Tardiphaga sp. 709: one gene and its partner. The protein of the gene in region 2 interacts with the protein of the main gene of each other region in a pairwise test. Links are inferred from orthologs where the notes say so. Each region holds a gene or a part of one and is shown on either strand. Other genes may lie near its edges.

What was found.
Region 1: the proteins of gyrA (region 2) and gyrB interact in binary tests that used the Escherichia coli proteins (3 or more experiments, as listed by UniProt). The link is inferred for Tardiphaga sp. 709 from one-to-one orthologs.

The regions. Positions count from the first base shown.
Region 1 is NZ_CP135529.1:3,425,298-3,428,468, forward strand. Bases 67-3,167 are described here. They hold gyrB (DNA topoisomerase (ATP-hydrolyzing) subunit B), read left to right. Parts: upstream 67-446; coding sequence 447-2,888; downstream 2,889-3,167. Other genes in these bases: RSO67_RS16740 (FUSC family protein), read left to right, coding at 67-220; RSO67_RS16750 (ABC transporter substrate-binding protein), read right to left, coding at 2,955-3,167. In the rest of the region: more of RSO67_RS16740, read left to right, coding at 1-66; more of RSO67_RS16750, read right to left, coding at 3,168-3,171. UniProt on the Escherichia coli protein: DNA gyrase negatively supercoils closed circular double-stranded DNA in an ATP-dependent manner to maintain chromosomes in an underwound state.
Region 2 is NZ_CP135529.1:174,195-177,584, reverse strand. Bases 61-3,380 are described here. They hold gyrA (DNA gyrase subunit A), read right to left. Parts: upstream 3,033-3,380; coding sequence 261-3,032; downstream 61-260. Other genes in these bases: RSO67_RS00865 (DUF2306 domain-containing protein), read right to left, coding at 3,238-3,380. Outside these bases: RSO67_RS00875 (hypothetical protein), read right to left, coding at 1-55; more of RSO67_RS00865, read right to left, coding at 3,381-3,390. UniProt on the Escherichia coli protein: A type II topoisomerase that negatively supercoils closed circular double-stranded (ds) DNA in an ATP-dependent manner to maintain chromosomes in an underwound state.

The sequences.
Region 1 (3,171 bases), 3.3 Mb from region 2 along the record:
CATGAGTTATGCGGGTCTGCAATTCACTTTGGCCTTCCTCGTGGTGCTGGTGCCTGACAACTACGCCAATGCCGCCCTGGAGCCCGGCTATGACCGCCTGTTTGGCATTCTGTTCGGGATGGTGTTGCTGGAGCCGGTCGTGCTGGCCGTGCATTTAATCGCCCGGCGCGGCCTGAAGGGGACCCCCGCCAAACCGGCTGTGGGATTGGCCGAAAAATAGCCTCTCGGATGCACGCAAGCCGGGCATTTCGACGCCCGGAACAGGCGCGAAATCAGGCTACGAAAACGGCCTCAAATCGGCTTGAAACGGCGCCAAAAAAACCTATTTATTCAATAACTTGCTGCGCGTTACTTTGCGCTAGGCGCAATGCGCCTTTCATGGCACAAATAGAGCGATTCAGGCGCCGTTTTCCGCGCTGATTCGGCACACCTTCGAAGGCCCCTACATGACTGAACCAGCCCGGCAACCTATCGCCGACACTGAGCATGCCATTCCCATCGAATACGGTGCGGAATCGATCCGGGTCCTGAAGGGACTCGACGCCGTCCGCAAGCGCCCGGGCATGTATATCGGCGACACGGATGACGGTTCCGGCCTGCATCACATGGTCTACGAAGTCGTCGACAACGCGATCGACGAAGCGTTGGCCGGTCACGCCAGCGCCGTCGAAGTCATTCTGAATGCCGATGGTTCGGTGACGGTGCGCGACGATGGTCGCGGCATTCCCGTCGACATCCACAAGGGCGAAGGCATCTCGGCAGCCGAGGTCATCATGACCCAGCTCCATGCCGGCGGAAAATTCGACCAGAACTCCTACAAGGTGTCCGGCGGTCTGCATGGCGTCGGCGTGTCCGTCGTCAACGCGCTGTCGAGCAAGCTGATCCTTCGCGTCTGGCGCAACGACAAAGAGCACCGCATCGAATTCGCCCATGGCGACGCGGTGGCGCCGCTCTCGGTGGTCGGCGATGCCAATGGCAGGCGCGGCACCGAAGTGACGTTCTATGCCTCGGCGGAAACCTTCACGACACTCGAATATGATTTCGCGACACTCGAACATCGTCTGCGCGAACTCGCCTTCCTGAATTCCGGCGTCAACATCAGATTGTCGGATCTGCGTCATCCGGTCGAGAAGACCGAGAACATGATGTATGAGGGCGGCGTCGAGGAATTCGTCAAATATCTCGACCGCAACAAGAAGGCGATGGTGCCGACGCCGATCGTAATGCGCGCCGAACAGAGCGGCATCAGTGTCGAAGTCGCGATGTGGTGGAACGACAGCTACCACGAAAACGTACTGTGTTTTACCAACAACATCCCGCAGCGTGACGGCGGCACGCATCTGGCCGGTTTCCGCGGCGCGTTGACGCGTCAGGTCAACGGCTATGCCGAAGTTGTCGCCAAGAAGGAAAAGATCGCTCTGACCGGCGACGATTGCCGCGAAGGTCTCACTGCCGTGCTGTCAGTGAAAGTGCCCGATCCGAAATTTTCGTCGCAGACCAAGGACAAGCTGGTGTCCTCGGAAGTGCGTCCGGTGGTCGAGAACGTTCTCAACGAAGCCCTCGCCTCGTGGTTCGAGGAACATCCGACCGAAGCCAAGATCATCGTTAGCAAGGTGATCGAGGCCGGCGCTGCCCGCGAAGCCGCCCGCAAGGCCCGCGAACTGACCCGGCGCAAGGGCGCGCTGGATATCGCCTCCCTGCCCGGCAAGCTGGCTGACTGTCAGGAGCGCGATCCCGCCAAGTCCGAACTGTTCATCGTCGAGGGTGACTCGGCAGGCGGCTCCGCGAAACAGGGCCGCAACCGCGAATTCCAGGCCGTGCTGCCGCTGCGCGGCAAGATCCTCAATGTCGAGCGCGCCCGCTTCGACAAGATGCTCGGCTCCGAACAGATCGGCACGCTGATCACGGCGCTCGGCACCGGCATCGGCCGCGACGACTTCGACCTGTCGAAACTGCGTTATCACAAGATTATCCTGATGACGGACGCCGACGTCGATGGCGCGCATATCCGCACGTTGCTACTGACGTTCTTCTTCCGCCAGATGCCGACGCTGATCGAAGGCGGTTATCTCTACATCGCTCAGCCGCCGCTTTACAAAGTGACGCGCGGCAAGTCCGAGCAATACCTCAAGGACGAGCGGGCGCTGGAAGATTACCTGATCGATACCGGTCTCGACGACTGCATCTTCAAGCTCGCTTCGGGCGAGGATCGCACAGGCCGCGATCTGCTGGCGCTGGTGGAAGATGCCCGCATCATCCGCGGCACGCTCAACAATCTGCACTCGCGCTATAATCGCAAAGTCGTCGAGCAGGCTGCAATCGCTGGCGTGCTCAATCCGCGGGTCACCGCTGATCTCGCCACCGCCAATGCCGCTGCCGACTACATCGCGAAGCGACTGGACGCGCTGGCCGACGAAGTCGAGCGTGGCTGGATCGGTGAATTCCGCGAAGGCCAGGGCTTCTTCTTCGAACGCACGATTCGCGGTGTGAAGGACGTCTCCTTCATCGACGACGCCCTGCTCGGCTCCGCCGATGCGCGCAAGCTCGACGAATATGCCGGCAGCCTGCAGGAGGCCTACCCGAAATCCGGCGTCCTGCGCCGCAAGGACATCGAATTCCCGATCCACGGCCCTGTCAGCCTGTTCGAGGCCGTGACCGACGCCGGCCGCAAGGGCGTGGCCCTGCAGCGCTACAAAGGTCTTGGCGAGATGAACCCCGGCCAGCTCTGGGAAACCACGCTCGACACCAATGAGCGTTCGCTGCTGCAAGTCCGGGTCAAGGAAGTCGACGAGGCCGACGACATCTTCACCAAACTGATGGGCGATGTGGTCGAACCGCGCCGCGAATTTATCCAGGACAATTCGCTCAGCGCGAATGTGGACGTGTAAGCCGATCGTACCCGGAGATAAGATTGAAAAGGCCCGCCATTCTTGGCGGGCCTTTTTGCGTTTATCCTACTTTTTTACCAGCGGGCAGCGCGACTGCTCCAACGGCTGGAAGGCCTGATCTGCGGGGATCGTGGCGAGCAGCTTGTAGTAATCCCAGGGCGCCTTGGACTCGTTCGGCTTCTTCACCTCGAACAGATACATGTCGTGGACCATACGACCGTCTTCGCGGATCTTGCCGTTCTTGTAGAACACGTCATCGACGGGCAGTTCACGCATCTTCTTC
Region 2 (3,390 bases):
ACGCGTCACGCCACCGAGCAATGCTTTCATCCTGAAGCGCCACCTCATCCGCCACTCGAACCTCCCTCGCAGATCGTCTCGCTCCGCTATGGTAAGCGATGGGCTTGGTTCAGCGCAGCGCCCATCACCACCAGCGATGGAATTGATGGGTATCGCTGCGCTCAACCCATCCTACATACGGCGTCCTGTCGACACAAAAAAGCCCGCAGCATAAACTGCAGGCTTTTCGCTTCACGTGTTGCAAGCCAGAGCGATGAACCTCAGCCCTCCGCCACCGGCGCACCGTTGCCGTTCTCGCCCTCTTCGCCCTCGCCCGCCTCGCCGATATGCTCGACCGACACGACGTGCTCGTCGTCAGCCGTGTTGAACACGATGACGCCCTGGGTCGAACGGCCGGCAATGCGGATACCTTCCACCGGGCAGCGGATGAGCTGGCCCTTGTCGGTGACAAGCATGATCTGGTCGCTGTCCTCGACCGGGAACGAAGCGATCAGCTTGCCATTCCGGTTGTTGACCGACATCGCGACGATACCCTTGCCGCCGCGTCCGGTGGTGCGGTACTCGAACGACGAGGTCCGCTTGCCGTAGCCGTTCTCGCTGATGGTCAGCACAAACTGCTCGGATGCCGACATTTCCACATAGCGCTGCTCGCCGAGTTCGATGGCCCCCGTCGCCTCTTCGGTCTCCACGGCAGCCGCCGCTTCGTCCGCGACATCGGCACGCTCCTCGGCGCCGCCGCGGCGCACCGCATTGGCGCGGCGCAGATAGGCCGCACGCTCGTCGGAATTGGCCTCGAGGTGGCGCAGGATCGTCAGCGAGATCAGCTTGTCACCCTCCGCCAACGAAATGCCGCGCACGCCCATCGAACTGCGGCCCTGGAACACACGCACGTCTGTTACCGGGAAACGGATGCACTGGCCGCCGGCAGCGGTCAGCAGCACGTCATCATGTTCGGTGGCGATCTGCACATCGACGATCGCTTCGCCCTCATCGAGCTTCATCGCGATGATGCCGGAGCGCCTGACATCGACGAAGTCAGAGAGCTTGTTGCGGCGGACATTGCCGCCAGTGGTCGCGAACATCACGTCAAGATCGTTCCACGTCGCCTCATCCTCAGGCAACGGCATGATCGTGGTGATACGTTCGCCCTGCTCCAGCGGCAGGATGTTGATCATCGCCTTGCCGCGCCCGTTTGGCGGCGCGATCGGCAGACGCCAGACCTTTTCCTTATAGACCTGGCCGCGCGACGAGAAGAACAGCACCGGCGTATGGGTCGAGGCTACAAACAGACGCGAGACGAAATCCTCGTCGCGCGTCGCCATGCCCGAGCGCCCTTTGCCGCCGCGGCGCTGGGCCCGATAGGTCGAAAGCGGCACGCGCTTGACGTAGCCATGATGCGACACCGTCACCACCATGTCTTCGCGCTGGATCAGGTCTTCGTCTTCGACCTCGCCTTCCTGCTCCATGATGACGGTCTTGCGCGGTGTCGCGAATTCCGACTTCACCGCACCGAGTTCGTCCTTGATGATGCCCTGGACGCGCGCGCGCGAACGCAGGATCTCCAGATAGTCCGCAATCTCGACAGCGAGCTTGTCCAGCTCGTCGGAGATTTCTTCGCGACCCAGAGCTGTCAAGCGAGCCAGTCGCAGATCGAGAATGGCCTTGGCCTGTTCGAAGGACAGCCGCGCGGTGCCGTCTTCCTCGAGGCGATGACGCGGATCGTCGATCAGCATCATCATCGTCGCCACATCCTGCGCGGGCCAATGACGCTCCATCAGGATGTCACGTGCAGTGGCGGGGTCCGGTGAGGTACGAATGACACGAATGACCTCGTCGATATTCGCCACTGCAATCGCGAGGCCGACGAGGATATGCGCGCGATCGCGCGCCTTGTTGAGCAGGAACTTGGTACGGCGCGTGACGACCTGTTCGCGGAACGCGACGAAGATCGTCAGCAGATCCTTCAGGTTCATCAGCAACGGACGGCCGGTGTCGAGCGCCACCATGTTGGCGCCGAAATTGGTCTGCAGCGGCGTGAACTTGTATAGCTGGTTGAGCACCACCTCGGGCACCGCGTCCCGCTTCAATTCGACGACGACACGAAAACCGTCGCGGTCGGATTCGTCTCTGAGATCGGAGATGCCTTCGATCTTCTTGTCGCGCACCAGTTCGGCGATGCGCTCGACCATGGTGGCCTTGTTCACCTGGTACGGGATTTCAGAGACGATGATCGCTTCGCGATCCTTGCGCGTCGGCTCGATCGAGACCTTGCCGCGCATCACGATGGAACCGCGGCCGGTGTGATAGGCCGTACGAATCCCGGCGCGGCCGAGAATGATGCCACCCGTCGGGAAATCCGGACCCGGGATGATCTTGTTCAGATCGTCAATGGTCAGTGACGGATCATCGATCAGCGCGACGCAGGCGTCGATGACTTCGCCGAGATTATGCGGCGGGATGTTGGTGGCCATGCCGACGGCAATGCCGCCGCCGCCATTCACCAGCAGATTCGGGAACTTCGCCGGCAGCACGCGTGGCTCACGGAACGAGCCATCGTAGTTGTCCTGATAGTCGACGGTGTCCTTGTCGAGATCGTCGAGCAGCGACTGCGCGATCTTGGTCAGGCGCGATTCCGTGTATCGCATCGCGGCGGCCTGATCGCCATCCACCGAGCCGAAATTGCCCTGACCGTCGATCAGCGGCACGCGCATCGAGAAGTCCTGCGCCATGCGGACCATGGCATCATAGACCGACTGGTCGCCGTGCGGATGATACTTACCGATCACGTCGCCAACGGTTCGCGCTGACTTGCGATACGGCTTGTTCCACTCGAAGCCGTTCTCATACATTGCATAGAGAATGCGGCGATGCACCGGCTTCAAGCCGTCACGCGCATCCGGCAGCGCACGCGCCACGATCACGCTCATGGCGTAATCGAGATACGAACGCTTCATCTCATCGAGGATGGATACGGGACGAATATCCGAGGGGGCCGGTGGCTCCCCAGGCTTCTGGTCTTCAGTGTCGGACAAGGATGATTTCCGGTCAGGTTTTGCTGGGAATCATATAGCGCATCGCGCGACTTCAAGCCACCCCGCAGACAACGCCCGCGGCTCTATTTTCCTGCTGATTTTTCAAATGCTTACGGGAGCTGTACAGGGCTTGTGAACTGGCCCCGAATAAGCCAGCCCGAACCCGCCGAATCTTGCGAAACTCATGCGGCCGTCTTGCAGCAATCTAGCGACCGAACACCACGGTGTGCATGACCCGGCCGGGCACCAGGGTGAACGCGCCGGCGATCACCAGGGCGCCGGCGAAGATCGAAATCATGGTGATGGCATGCGCTCTGACGCGGTGCCGGCGTGCCGCGATCACGCCGAGCACGAGCAT